DNA from 2 places in the Micromonospora sp. NPDC005254 genome. Region 1 is predicted to be linked to the other one. Evidence: predicted binding sites of a transcription regulator. Region 1 holds the regulator's gene; the other holds the start of a gene.
What was found. The regulator HrcA, encoded in region 1, represses chaperone genes, less so after heat shock. The targets are predictions, from matches to a motif close to GGTTNGCACNCTCNNNNNGAGNGTGCNAACC.
Positions count from the first base shown of each region.

Region 2: the regulator HrcA is predicted to act here: its motif matches at 4,302-4,332, upstream of groES (co-chaperone GroES).

Region 1 is NZ_JBIAKM010000011.1:60,438-67,079, reverse strand. It holds gene ACFYPR_RS28655 (16S rRNA (uracil(1498)-N(3))-methyltransferase) at 44-778, opposite strand; gene dnaJ (molecular chaperone DnaJ) at 780-1,925, opposite strand; gene hrcA (heat-inducible transcriptional repressor HrcA) at 1,999-3,021, opposite strand; gene ACFYPR_RS28640 (DUF4870 domain-containing protein) at 3,248-3,886, shown strand; gene hemW (radical SAM family heme chaperone HemW) at 3,999-5,222, opposite strand; gene ACFYPR_RS28630 (enoyl-CoA hydratase-related protein) at 5,242-6,051, shown strand; gene ACFYPR_RS28625 (hypothetical protein) at 6,305-6,642, shown strand, end outside.
Region 2 is NZ_JBIAKM010000001.1:633,946-640,587, reverse strand. It holds gene ACFYPR_RS03120 (WhiB family transcriptional regulator) at 1-182, shown strand, start outside; gene ACFYPR_RS03115 (molybdopterin-dependent oxidoreductase) at 338-2,014, opposite strand; gene groL (chaperonin GroEL) at 2,140-3,780, opposite strand; gene groES (co-chaperone GroES) at 3,851-4,165, opposite strand; gene ACFYPR_RS03100 (methyltransferase domain-containing protein) at 4,428-5,624, shown strand; gene ybaK (Cys-tRNA(Pro) deacylase) at 5,635-6,114, shown strand; gene ACFYPR_RS03090 (substrate-binding domain-containing protein) at 6,294-6,642, shown strand, end outside.

The sequences.
Region 1 (6,642 bases):
CGAGTCACCACAGCTACACGAGTCACCACAGCTAGCGGTGGGACTACCAGCGGCCGAGGCGGGTGGCGAGCACGCTGAGCGCGGCCACGCCGGCCGTGGAGGTCCGCAGCACCTCCGGCCCGAGGCGTACCGGCCGGCCGCCGGCCTCGCGGAAGGCGGTCATCTCGGCCGGAGCGATGCCGCCCTCGGGGCCGACGACCAGGACGATCTCACCGATGGAGGGCAGGTCGGCGGTGGTGAGCCGCTCCTCGGCCTCCTCGTGCAGGACGAACCCGGCGGCGGCGCCGGCGATGCGGCGGGCGACCGTCGCGGTGGACTCGTCGGGCGCGCCGGCCACCACCGGCAGCCAGGGCCGGCGGGCCTGCTTCGCCGCCTCGCGGGCGGTGGCGACCCACTTCTCGCGGGCCCGTACGCCCCGGTCGCCGCGCCACTGGACCACCGAGCGCGACGCCGCCCAGGGCACGATCTCGTCCACCCCGACCTCGGTCATCGCCTGCACGGCCAGCTCGCCCCGGTCACCCTTGGCGATGCCCTGCACGGTGACGATCCGGGGTACGGGCGCGTCCGCGTACTCCCGGGAGGTGACGGTGACCTCCAGGCTGCCCCTGCCGACGGCGGTGACCACGGCGGCGGCCGTGCCACCCCGCCCGTCGGCGAGCAGCAGTTCCTCGCCGACGCGCAGCCGCTGCACGGTGGCGGCGTGGTGCCCCTCGGGCCCGTCGAGGGTCAGCGCGTCGCCGGTGGGCAGCGCGTCGACCAAAAAGAGCGGCGCGGACACGTCAGGCGTGGCCGTTGAACGCGTCGCGCATCCGGGAGAAGAAGCCGCCCTGCTTGGTCAGCTCGGCGACCTCCTCACCCCGGGTCTTGGCGAAGTCGCGCAGCATCTTCTCCTGGTCGGGGTCGAGCTTGGTGGGCGTCCGGACGTCGAGGTGCACGTAGAGGTCACCCCGGCCGGTGCCGCGCAGGTGCGGCACACCCCGGGCGCGCAGCCGCAGCGTGCTGGCCGGCTGGGTGCCGGCCTTGACGTCGACGGTCTCCTCGCTGTCCAGCGTCTTGATGGTGAGCCGGGTGCCCAGCGCGGCGGCGGTCATCGGCACGGTGACCCGGCAGTGCAGGTCGTCGCCCTTGCGGGAGTAGACGTCGTGTGGCCTCTCGTGGATCTCCACGTAGAGGTCACCGGCGGTGCCGCCGCCCGGGCCGACCTCGCCCTGCTGGGCCAGCCGGATCCGCATGCCGTCCTCGACACCGGCCGGGATCTTGACGGTGAGCGAACGGCGGGTGCGCACCCGGCCGTCGCCGGCACAGGTGGGGCAGGGGTGCGGGATGGTCGTGCCGTAGCCCTGGCAGACGGTGCACGGCCGGGCGGAGACCACCTGGCCGAGGAAGGTGCGCTGCACCGACTGCACCTCGCCCCGACCGCCGCACGCCTCGCAGGTGGCCAGGTGGGTGCCGGCTGCCGTGCCGGCGCCCGAGCAGGTGGTGCAGAGCACCGCGGTGTCGACGGTGATCGGGGCCTCGACGCCGAACGCCGTCTCGTGCAGGTCGAGTTCGAGCCGCAGGATCGCGTCGGCGCCCGGCCGGGTCCGCGGCCGTGGGCCACGGGCGCCACCTGCCGCGCCGCCGAAGAACGCGTCCATGATGTCCTGGAAGCCGACGAACGGGCCGGCTCCCCCCGGGCCACCCGGGCCGCCCGCGCCGCCGCCTCCCGGGGCGAGCGGGTCGCCACCCAGGTCGACGATCTGCCGCTTCCGGTCGTCCGAGAGGACCTCGTACGCGGCGTTGATGTCCTTGAACTTCTCCTGGGCCTCCGGGTCCGGATTGACGTCCGGGTGGAACTGGCGTGCCAGCTTGCGGTAGGCGCGCTTGATCTCGTCATCGGAGGCTTCCCGGCTGACACCGAGGATGCCGTAGTAGTCCCTGGCCACTGCGTTCCGTGTCCTCATGTTCGTCTCGCGTTACGCCGACCGGCGGCCGCAGCCGGCCGTCGGCCCTGACTGGTCAGTTCTGGGCCAGCAGCTCGCCCACGTAGCGTGCCACGGCGCGCACCGTGGCGATGGTGCCGGGGTAGTCCATGCGGGTGGGCCCCAACACGCCGAGGCCGCCCACGATGGTGGCCCCCGGGCCGTACCCGGTGCTGACCACCGAGGCGGCGCGCAGGTTGTCGAACTCGTTCTCGTCGCCGATCAGGACCCGGGTCGTGCTGGGCTCGGTCTCGCCGATGAGCTTGAGCAGCACGACCTCCTCCTCCAGCGCCTCCAGGATGGGTCGCAGCGAGCCCTGGAAGTCGAGTAGGCCGCCCCGGGTGAGGTTGGCGGTGCCGGCCAGGGCGATGCGTTCCTCGTGCCGCTCGACAAGCGTCTCCAGCAGGACGGTGGAGAGGGTGGTCATCGCCGGACGCAGCTCGGCCGGCGCCTCCTCGACCAGCGCCTGCACCAGCGGCGGGGTCTCGGACAGCCGGGCGCCGGCGAGCTTCTCGTTGACGAGCCGGCGCAGGTCGGTGACGTCGTCGGCGGGGACCGGGCCGGGCAGCTCCACCAGCCGCTGCTCGACCCGCCCGGTGTCGGCGATCATGACGAGCATCAGCCGGGTGGTGGAGATCGGCACCAGCTCCAGGTGCCGCACCGAGGAGCGGGCCAGGCTCGGGTACTGCACGACGGCCACCTGCCGGGTGAGCTGGGCGAGCAGGCGCACGGTGCGGTGCACCACGTCGTCGAGATCGACCGCGCCGACGAGGAAGCGCTCGATGGCCCGACGTTCGGCGGGACTGAGCGGCTTGACCCGGGACAGCCGGTCGACGAAGAGGCGGTAGCCGCGGTCGGTGGGCACCCGGCCGGCACTGGTGTGCGGCTGCCGGATGTAGCCCTCCTCCTCCAGCACGGCCATGTCGTTGCGGACCGTCGCCGGGGAGACCCCGAGCTGGTGGCGCTCGACCAGCGCCTTGCTGCCGACCGGCTCCTGGGTGGAGACGTAGTCCTCGACGATGGCGCGGAGCACGGCGAGCTTGCGGTCGTCCAGACCCATCCTCCGCACCTCCTGTCGCACGTCGGCCGGCGGCCCACCCGGGGCCGACGGCCGTCCTGGCACTCGACTGTAACGAGTGCCAGTCTACGTCGGCACCCCCGCCGACGCGATGATCAACGACAGGCCGTGGGTGCGGCCCGCGCCACCTTGCGCGGGCCGATCGGCCCGCGCGGCCGGGCGGTATCGCTCTGGTGCGACGTTGCCGCCGACACCTACCGTGACAGTCATGACTGAACCACCTCGCCCTCCCGGCGCGGGAGACCCCGGCAGTTACCCGCCGGAGCCGACTCTCCCGGGCTCGCCTTCCGCGGCCGAGCCGCCCACCGCACCACTGTCCGGGGCACCCGACCCGGCCGGCTATCCCCCGGCCGGTGGCTATCCGCCGCCCACCGGTGACCAACCGCCGTCGGGCGGCTACCCTCCGCCAGGTGGTTACCCCCCGCCGGGCGGTTACCCCCCGGGCGGCCCGACTGGCGGGTATCCGACCGGCGGCGCCTTCAGCGGCCCCGGCGGCGGCTACGCCAACAACGAGGACAAGACCTGGGCGCTGGTCGCGCACTTCGGCGGCGCGGCCGGCATGATCATCAGTGGGGGCGTGCTCGGCTGGGTCGCCCCGCTGGTGGCGATGCTGGCCCGGGGCAACCAGTCCCCGACGGTCCGGGCGCACGCCGTCGCCGCGCTCAACTTCCAGCTCATCTGGTCGATCGTCGGCCTGGTCGGCTGGGTGCTCTCGTGCATCCTGATCGGCTTCATCGGCGTCGGGGCGGCCATCATCCTCGGTGCCGTGTTCGGCATCCTCGCCGGCATCAAGGCCAACGAGGGCAGCCTCTACCGCTACCCCCTCTCGGCCAACCTCGTCAAGTGATCCGGGCCGGCCGCTCCCCCGGCCGGTCCGGCGCACCGCCCGCACGGCCGGCCGGGGCGCGGGCTGACCGGCGACGGTCGGTCGCACCTGCCGGCCGGGCCGCGCGTCCGGGTCAGGGCAGCAGGTCGCGGACGACCGCGTCGGCGAGCAGCCGGCCGCGCAGGGTGAGCGCCGCTCGGCCGGCGGCGTAGTCCCCGGCGGCCAGCAGGCCGTCGGCGAGGGCCCGCTCGGCGCCGGCCCGGCCGGCCGCGTCGAGCACCGCCAGCGGCAGCCCGCTGGCGAGCCGCAGCCGGAGCATCACGTCCTCCATGTGGGCCTCGTCGACGGTGAGCACCTCGCGGGCCAGGCCGGGTGACGCGCCGGAGGCCAGCCGCTGGGCGTACGTCGTGGGGTGCTTGACGTTCCACCAGCGCACCCCGCCGACGTGGCTGTGCGCCCCCGGGCCGAGCCCCCACCAGTCCGCGCCGGTCCAGTAGAGCAGGTTGTGCCGGCACCGGGCCGCGTCGGTGCGCGCCCAGTTGGACACCTCGTACCAGGACAGGCCGGCCGCGTCGAGGGCGGCCTCCGCGGCCAGGTAGCGGTCCGCGGCGACGTCGTCGCTGGGGTACGCCAGCTCGCCGCGCCGCATCCGGGCGGCGAGCCGGGTGCCGTCCTCGACGATGAGGGCGTACGCGCTGACGTGATCGACCCCGGCGGCGACGACCTGCTCCAGCGTGGCGGCGAAGTCCTCGGCCCGCTCCCCCGGCGTGCCGTAGATCAGGTCCAGGTTGACGTGCTCGAACCCGGCGTCGCGTGCCTCCAAGGCGGCGGCGGTGGCCCGACCGGCGCTGTGTTTGCGGTCCAGGATCGCCAGCACCCCCGGGGAAGCGGACTGCATGCCCAGCGAGATCCGGGTGTAGCCGGCCGCCCGCAGCCGCCGCAACGACTCCGGGGTCACCGACTCCGGGTTGGCCTCGGTGGTCACCTCGACGTCGGCGGCGAGCCCCCAGGTGCGGTCGATGCCGTCGAGGATGCGGGCCAGGTCGTCGGCGGGGAGCAGGGTCGGGGTGCCGCCGCCGACGAAGACCGTGTCGACCCGGGGCGGCGGACTGTCGCCGAGCACCCGGGCGGCGAGCGACAGCTCGGCCAGCACGGTGTCGGCGTACGCCTCGCGGCTGGCGCCCCCGCCCAGCTCGGCGGCCGTGTAGGTGTTGAAGTCGCAGTAGCCGCAGCGACTGGCGCAGAACGGCACGTGGACGTACACGCCGAAGCCGCGCGCGCCGACCGCCGAGGTGGCGGTGGCGGGCAGCGATCCGTCGACGGGGACGGTCTCACCATCTGGAAGGACGCCGGGCATGGCCACTAGTGTGCCCGGCATGACCTCTCCCGACGTCCTCGTGCGGGTCGCCACGGCCCGTGGGGTGACCACCCTCACCCTGGACAGCCCACACAACCGCAATGCGCTCTCCACCGCCCTGATGACCCAGTTGCTGGCCGGACTGGCCGACGCGGCGGCCGACGACGCGGTCCGGGTGATCGTGCTGGACCACACGGGCCCGGTCTTCTGCGCGGGCGCGGACCTGAAGGAGACCGCCGCGGCGTACGCCAGCGGAACGGTGCCGGCCGGGATGCTGGGCGACGTGCTGGCGGCGCTCTGGGACTGCCCGAAGCCGGTGCTCGCGCGGGTCGCCGGGCCGGCTCGGGCCGGCGGGCTGGGCCTGATCGCGGCCGCCGACCTGGCGGTCTGCGCCGACGAGGCGACGTTCGCCTTCACCGAGGTGCGGATCGGGGTGATCCCGGCGGTGATCTCGGCAACCGTGCTGCCCCGCCTGCACCCGCGTGCCGCCGCCGAGCTGTACCTGACCGGCGACACCTTCGACGGCCGACGGGCGGCCGAGATCGGCCTGGTCACGGCCGCCGTGCCGGCCGACGGGCTGGACGACGCGGTACGGCGCTACTGCGACTCGCTGGTGCGCGGCGCGCCCGGCGCGCTGGCCGGCGCGAAGGAGCTGCTGCGCCGACCGGGCACCACCGAGCTGCGGGCCGACCTGGCGCGGCTGTCCGCCCTCTCGACCGGTTACTTCCTCTCCGACGAGGGGCGCGAGGGGGTCCTGGCCTTCCGGGAAAAGAGATTGGCTCGATGGGTGGCCGCTCTGGACGGTGGTTCCGCTGATCATGCCGGGTAGGGGCGGGACGTGCCGGGTAGGGCCGGGACGTGTCAATCGGTCAAGTCCTTGACCGGTCAATCGCTTCCCGGCGTCCAGGTCGGGTGACGTGGCAGACAACCCAGAGCCCGGTCGGCGCGGCAGGTGAGTTCGGCGCCGGAGCGGGAACGTCCCGATCGGTACGCGGCGGCAGCGCGGACCCCGAACCGGTCGGACGACCCGGACGACGCCACCGGGGACGTACGCTTGTCGAACTGTCGATCAGGGGGTGTGGGTGCGAACTCGGGCAGCCGTGGCGGGTGGAGTGGTGCTCATCCTCGTCGCTGTGATCGCGATCTGGCTCGTCGTCCGGCAGGTCGGGGATCAACTGCGACTGCCGCGGGCGGGACGCACCTGCACGGTCCAGGCCGACGGCCGGGTCGCGCTGGACGTCGAGCAGATGGCCAACGCGGCGACCATCGCGGCGATCGGCGCCCAGCGCGGGATGCCGGAGCGGGCCGTGGTGATCGCGCTGGCCACCGCCTACCAGGAGTCGGGGCTGCGCAACCTCGCCGACGGCGACCGGGACTCGGTCGGCCTGTTCCAGCAGCGCCCGAGTCAGGGCTGGGGCAC
Region 2 (6,642 bases), on a different contig from region 1:
CGGTCCGCGAGCCGTACGGCGTCTGGGGCGGCTTCAGCGAGTCGGAGCGGCTGCGCCTGCTCGCCGTCGGCTGGGAGGACCTGGCCGACCGCAGGCAGATCCGGGTCGACGTCGCCCGCCTGGAGGCGCGACTGGGCCGCCCGCACAAGTCGACGGTCCCGGCCCAGCGCAACGTCGCCTGACCCGGCACCCACCCCGAACACCGCGAACCGCGCCCCCGCCCAGCGGGAGCGCGGTTCCGCGCGCCTGCCCCCTCCCCCGTCGATCATGAAGTTATTGCCCCGACACGCCGTCGATCGGGGCAATAACTTCATGATCACCAGGGGCGGGGTGGGGGTTAGTGGACGTTGACTGGGACGGTGTGCCAGCCGGTGGCGCCGTCCGGGGCGACGCTCTGCGTGCGCTCGGTCTGGGTTTCGCCTGTCGCGTCCGTTGCCCGGACCTGGAGCCGGTGCTCGCCCGGCGTGGCGTCCCAGCGCCAGGACCACTGCATCCAGGTGTCCACCGACACCGTCGGGGCCAGCTGCGCCTCCTGCCAGGGGCCGTCGTCGACGCGTACCTCGACCCGGCGAACGCCCCGGTGCTGCGCCCAGGCCACACCGGCCACCGTCACCGGACCGGCGGTCAACCGGTTGCGCCGTCGCGGCGCGTCGATGCGCGACTGGGTCTTGATCGGGCCCTGGGCGGACCAACCACGCGGCACCCAGTACGCGTCGAAGTCGGCGAACCGGGTCAGCTCCAGCTCGGTCACCCACTTGCAGGCCGACACGTAGCCGTAGAGGCCCGGCACCACCATCCGGACCGGGAACCCGTGCTCGACCGGCAGCGGCTCGCCGTTCATGCCGATCGCCAGCAGCGCGTCGCGTCCGTCGCGGAGCGCGGCGGTGGGGGTGCCACAGGTCCAACCGTCGACCGACCGGCCGACGACCTGGTCGGCGTCCTCCTCCGGCTGCACCTCGTCCAGCAGCTCCCGCAGGGGTACGCCCAGCCAGCGGGCGTTGCCGATCAGGTCCCCACCGACCTCGTTCGAGACGCAGGCCAGCGTGACGTACCGCTCGACCAACGGCCGGGCCAGCAGATCGGCGTAGCTGTAGGTGCGCTCGGTGCCCACCCGGCCATGGATGCGCAGCCGCCAGGTCTCCGGGTCCACCTGCGGCACCACCAGGGCGGTGTCGATCCGGTAGAACCCGAGATTCGGGGTGACGTACGGCGCGAGCTGGGCCAGCGACAGGTCCGCGCCCGCCGGCACGGCCGGTGCGGGGGCGACCGGCGCGGGCAGCCGGATCGCGTCCCGGGCGGCGGACACGCCGCGCCGCCCGGCCAGCCAGCGCCCGCCGAGTCCGGCCACGGCGGCCGTGCCGAGTAGCACACCGGTGCCGGTCAGGAACCGTCGGCGCGACTCCGGATCGACAGTCGCGGCCGGCGCGGCCGGGGTCACCGGCACCGGCGGGGCGGCGGGGGTCACCGGGACCGGCAGGCCCTCCGTCGGCCCGGCGGGCGACACCGGCCATTCACCAGGACCGGCAGCCGGCGGGGTTGCCGGGCGGGAGGTGGCGGGTGAGGTCCAGGGCCAGGGGTCCAGCTCGAACGGGCCGGCGATGAACAGCCAGAGCACCAGGGCGCCGAGTCCGCCACCGACCAGCGACGGCAGCGCGTCGAAGACGTCCGCGCCGGGGCGGGTCAGCGCGGCGGCCACACCGACGACGCCGAACGCCGCGATGCCGGCCAGGCCCAGGGCCAGCCGGCGGACCGCCACCATTCCGAGCAGCGCGGCGAAGGCGCCCAGCAGCAGGGCCGTTCCGATCAGCAGGGCGATCTTGTCGGCGGTGCCGAAGACGTCGATGGCGAACTGCTTGAGCGGCTCGGGGACGGCGTCGACGACCACCCCGCCCACCGCGACCAGTGGCGCCGACCGGGGGCCCGTCAGCACCGCCACCGGCTCCGCGATCCCGATCGCGACGGCGGCGGCGGTCACTCCGGCCAGCGCGGCGTACCGCCGCGACGTGGTGCTCATCGGCCCAGTGTGCGCGATCAATCCGCCGGGTCGCCAACCATGTCAGCGCTTGGTAATGATCGCGGAGACGAACCGGGGCACACCGCCGTACGACGGTGTGCCCCGGGGCGGGTGTCGCTACCGGGTCAGAAGCCCGGGCCGTGCTGGTGACCGTGGCCGTGGCCGTGCCCACCGGCGGCGGCCGGCTCGGCCTGCTCCGGCTTCTCCACCACGAGGCTCTCGGTGGTGAGCAGCAGACCGGCGATCGAGGCGGCGTTGGTGACCGCGTTGCGGGTCACCTTCACCGGGTCGATGATGCCGGCCTTGACCAGGTCGCCGTACTCGCCGGTGGCGGCGTCGAGGCCGTGGCCCCACTGCATGTCGGCGACCTTCTGCGTCACGACGTAGCCGTCGTGGCCGGCGTTCTGCGCGATCCAGCGCAGCGGCTCGACCAGCGCCTTGCGCACGATCGAGACGCCGACCTTCTCCTCGCCGGTGAAGCCCAGGTCGTCGTCGAGCACGGGAAGGATCTGCACCAGGGCGGCGCCGCCGCCGGGCACGGTGCCCTCCTCGACCGCGGCCTTGGTCGCCGCGATGGCGTCCTCGATGCGGTGCTTGCGCTCCTTCATCTCGACCTCGGTCGCCGCACCCACCTTGATCACGGCGATGCCGCCGGAGAGCTTCGCCAGCCGCTCGGCCAGCTTCTCCCGGTCCCAGTCGGAGTCGGAGGCCTCGATCTCCTTGCGGATCTGGGAGACCCGGTCGTCGACGTCGGCCTTCTGGCCGCCGCCGTCGACGATCGTGGTGTTCTCCTTGTCGACCACGACGCGCCGGGCGCTGCCGAGCACCTCCAGGCCGACCTGGTCGAGCTTGTAGCCCAGCTCCGGAGCGACCAGCTCGGCGCCGGTGGAGATCGCGATGTCCTGGAGCATGGCCTTGCGCCGGTCGCCGAAGCCCGGGGCCTTGACCGCGCAGACCTTGAGGGTCTTGCGCAGCGAGTTGACCACCAGGGTGGAGAGCGCCTGACCGTCCACGTCCTCGGCGATGATCAGCAGCGGCTTGCTGTTCTGCAGGACCTTCTCCAGCAGCGGCAGCAGCTCCTCGATCGCCGAGATCTTCTGGGTGGTGACCAGGATGTACGCGTCCTCCAGGACGGACTCCTGACCCTCCAGGTCGGTGACGAAGTTCGGCGAGATGAAGCCCTTGTCGAACTGGAGACCCTCGGTCACGTCCAGCTCGGTGGTGAGCATCGAGCCCTCCTCGACGGTGATGACACCGTCGCGGCCGACCCGCTCCATCGCCTCGGCGATCAGCTCGCCGATGGTGGCGTCCTGCGCCGAGATCGTCGCCACGTTCGCGATCGACTTCTTGTCAGCGACCTCAACGGCGCGGCCGAGCAGCGCCTCGGAGATCTTGGTGGCTGCCGCGTCGATGCCCCGCTTGAGGCCGGCCGGGTTGGTCCCGGCGGTCACGTTGCGCAGGCCCTCACGGACCATCGCCTGCGCCAGCACGGTCGCGGTGGTGGTCCCGTCGCCGGCGACGTCGTTGGTCTTGGTCGCCACCTCCTTGACCAGCTGCGCGCCGAGGTTCTCGTAGGGGTTGGTGAGCTCGATCTCCTTGGCGATGGTCACACCATCGTTGGTGATCGTCGGCGCACCGAATTTCTTGTCCAGGACGACGTTGCGCCCGCGCGGGCCGAGGGTGACCTTGACCGCGTCTGCGAGGGCGTTGACACCGTGCTCCAGCAGGTGCCGGGCGTCGTCCGAGAAGCTCAGGATCTTCGCCATGTATGTCCCTTCGAAGCGAAGCTGCCCCGGCCCGGCGAGCCGGACCGGGGCAGCGACACTGATCGGTTGCTTACTTCTCGATGACCGCGAGGACGTCGCGGGCGGAGAGCACCAGGTACTCCTCGCCGGCGTACTTGACCTCGGTGCCGCCGTACTTCGAGTAGAGGACGGTGTCGCCGACCTGCACGTCAACCGGAACCCGGTTGCCGTTGTCGTCGACGCGCCCCGGGCCCACAGCGAGGACGGTGCCCTCCTGCGGCTTCTCCTTGGCGGTGTCGGGGATCACGATGCCCGACGCCGTGGTGGTCTCAGCCTCGTTCGCCTGGACCACGATGCGGTCCTCGAGCGGCTTGATCGCAACCTTGGTCGCGGTAGTCACGGGCATACCCTCCTGGGGTACTACTGGTTTCGTTGCCGGCCAGCGGGGCTGACCAGCGTCAATCTGCCTCATGCCACCGGGCGGGGCCGTCGTCGCGGGTGCCGGTCCGCCTGGCGTGCGCACCCGGGTCGCGAGACCCGGAAGCTGGCACCCTCAGGGCGAGAGTGCTAATCGCAGGTTATTCCGTGGCTAGCACTCCGTCAAGGAGAGTGCCAGCGCGTCGCGCCCCGCCAGCCGGTATTTCCGCCTCGGCCGGGAGAATGGTGGGGTGGATCTCGATCAGCTGGCGGCGCTGCGTACCCCCGAGGGGTCGGCCGCGCTCACGGCGGCGGCCGAGCTGGCCGGCGGTGATCCACTGACGGCGGCGTCGGCGTTACGCGCCGGCGGGGTGCCGCCCGCGCTGGCCGCGGCGGCGCTCACCCAGGCCGAGCTGCGCCACCGGGCGGTCGGCAAGTTCGGCCCGGCCGCCGCCGGGATGTTCCTCACCCGCGCCGGGCTGGAGCAGGCCACCCGCCGGGTCGTCGCCGACCGCCGCGCCGAGCGGCTGCGCGCGGCCGGCGTGCGCACGCTGGCCGACCTCGGCTGCGGCCTCGGCGCCGACGCGCTCGCCGCCGCCCGCGCCGGCATCCGGGTGTACGGGGTGGAGGCCGACCCGGTGACCGCCGCGATGGCCGCCGCCAACGCCGCCGCCGCGGGGCTGGCCGAGCTGTTCACGGTCGAGTGCGGCGACGCCACCGCGTTCGACGTCTCCCGGGTCGACGGGGTCTTCTGTGACCCGGCCCGACGTACGAGCGGCACCGGTCGGCGGATCTTCGACCCGCGCGCCTACTCGCCACCGTGGGACTTCGTCACCGGGCTCGCGGAACGGGTGCCGCGCACGGTGGTGAAGGTGGCGCCGGGACTGGACCACGCGCTCATCCCGGCCGGCGCGGAGGCGGAGTGGGTCGGCGTGGACGGCGACCTGGTCGAGGCCGCGCTCTGGTGTGGCGACCTGGCCCAGGTGCCCCGCCGCGCCACGCTCTACCGGCAGGTGGGCGCCGAGACGCACCGTTTCCAGCTCACCGGCTCGGGCGCCACCGAGGCGCCGGTCGGGCCACCGCGCCGCTACCTGTACGACCCGGACCCGGCCGTGGTCCGCGCGCACCTCGTCGCCGAACTGGCCGACCAGCTGGACGCCACGCTGGGTGACCCGAGCATCGCCTACCTCTACGCCGACCGGCCGACGCCCACCCCGTACGCCCGGTGCCTGGAGATCACCGACGTGCTGCCGTTCTCGCTCAAGCGCCTGCGGGCACTGCTGCGGGAACGGCGGGTGGGCCGGGTGGAGATCCTCAAGCGGGGCTCCGCGCTCACCCCGGAGCAGTTGCGGCGGGATCTGCGGCTGGCCGGCGACCAGGCGGCGAGCCTGGTGCTCACCCGGATCGCCGGTGCCCCGACCGTGTTGGTCGGCCACCCGGTCCACTAGCGTCGTCGGTGTGGCGGGACAGGGCACTCCGGCGACGGCACTACTGGTCAAGCGTGGGATCGCGTATCGCACCCATCCGTACCGGGTCTCCCCGGACGTGCCGAACTACGGCGCGCTGGTCGCCGAGGCGCTCGGTGTGGCACCCGAGCGGGTGTTCAAGTCGCTGGTGACCGAGGTCGACGGCGCCCTGACCGTGGCGGTCGTCCCGGTCACCGGCGAGCTGGACCTCAAGGCGCTCGCGGCGGCGGTCGGCGGCAAGCGGGCGACGATGGCCGACCGGGCGGTCGCCGAGCGGGCCACCGGCTACGTGCGCGGCGGGATCAGCCCGCTCGGGCAGCGCCGGCGCCTGCCCACAGTGCTGGACGAATCCGCGCTGGATCTGCCGACGATCTACGTCTCGGCTGGTCGGCGCGGTCTGCAACTCGAACTGGCCGCAGCGGATCTGGTGGCGCTGACCGACGCCCGCGCCGCGCCGTTGCAGACCCACTGACGACAGTCGTTACGTCGACTCCCGCATGGCATACGCGGGGAGTAACAGTCGCGTTGCTGAATTGTTATCGCTTCCAACAAACTTGGCACCTGCGCGGTCTTGTGGGACCAGTGTGACGCGAAATACGTTGCCGGACACAACAAAACAACACCTCCCCCACCTCCGAAAGGACCCTGCACATGCGTAAGGGGATCCTCACCATCGCCGCCGTGGGCCTGCTCGCGACCGGCGGTTTGACCGCCTGCGGCGACGACTCCGGCTCCGACAAGGCCAGCTCCGCCAAGACCCCCAAGATCGGCGTCATCCTCCCGGACAGCAAGTCCTCCGTCCGCTGGGAGACCGCGGACCGTCGGTTCCTGGAGGAGGCGTTCAAGGCCGCCGGCGTCCAGTCCGACATCCAGAACGCCCAGAACGACAAGACCGCCTTCCAGACCATCGCCGACCAGATGATCACCGGCGGCGTCACCGTTCTGATGATCGTCAACCTGGACTCCGGCACCGGCAAGGCCGTGCTCGACAAGGCCAAGT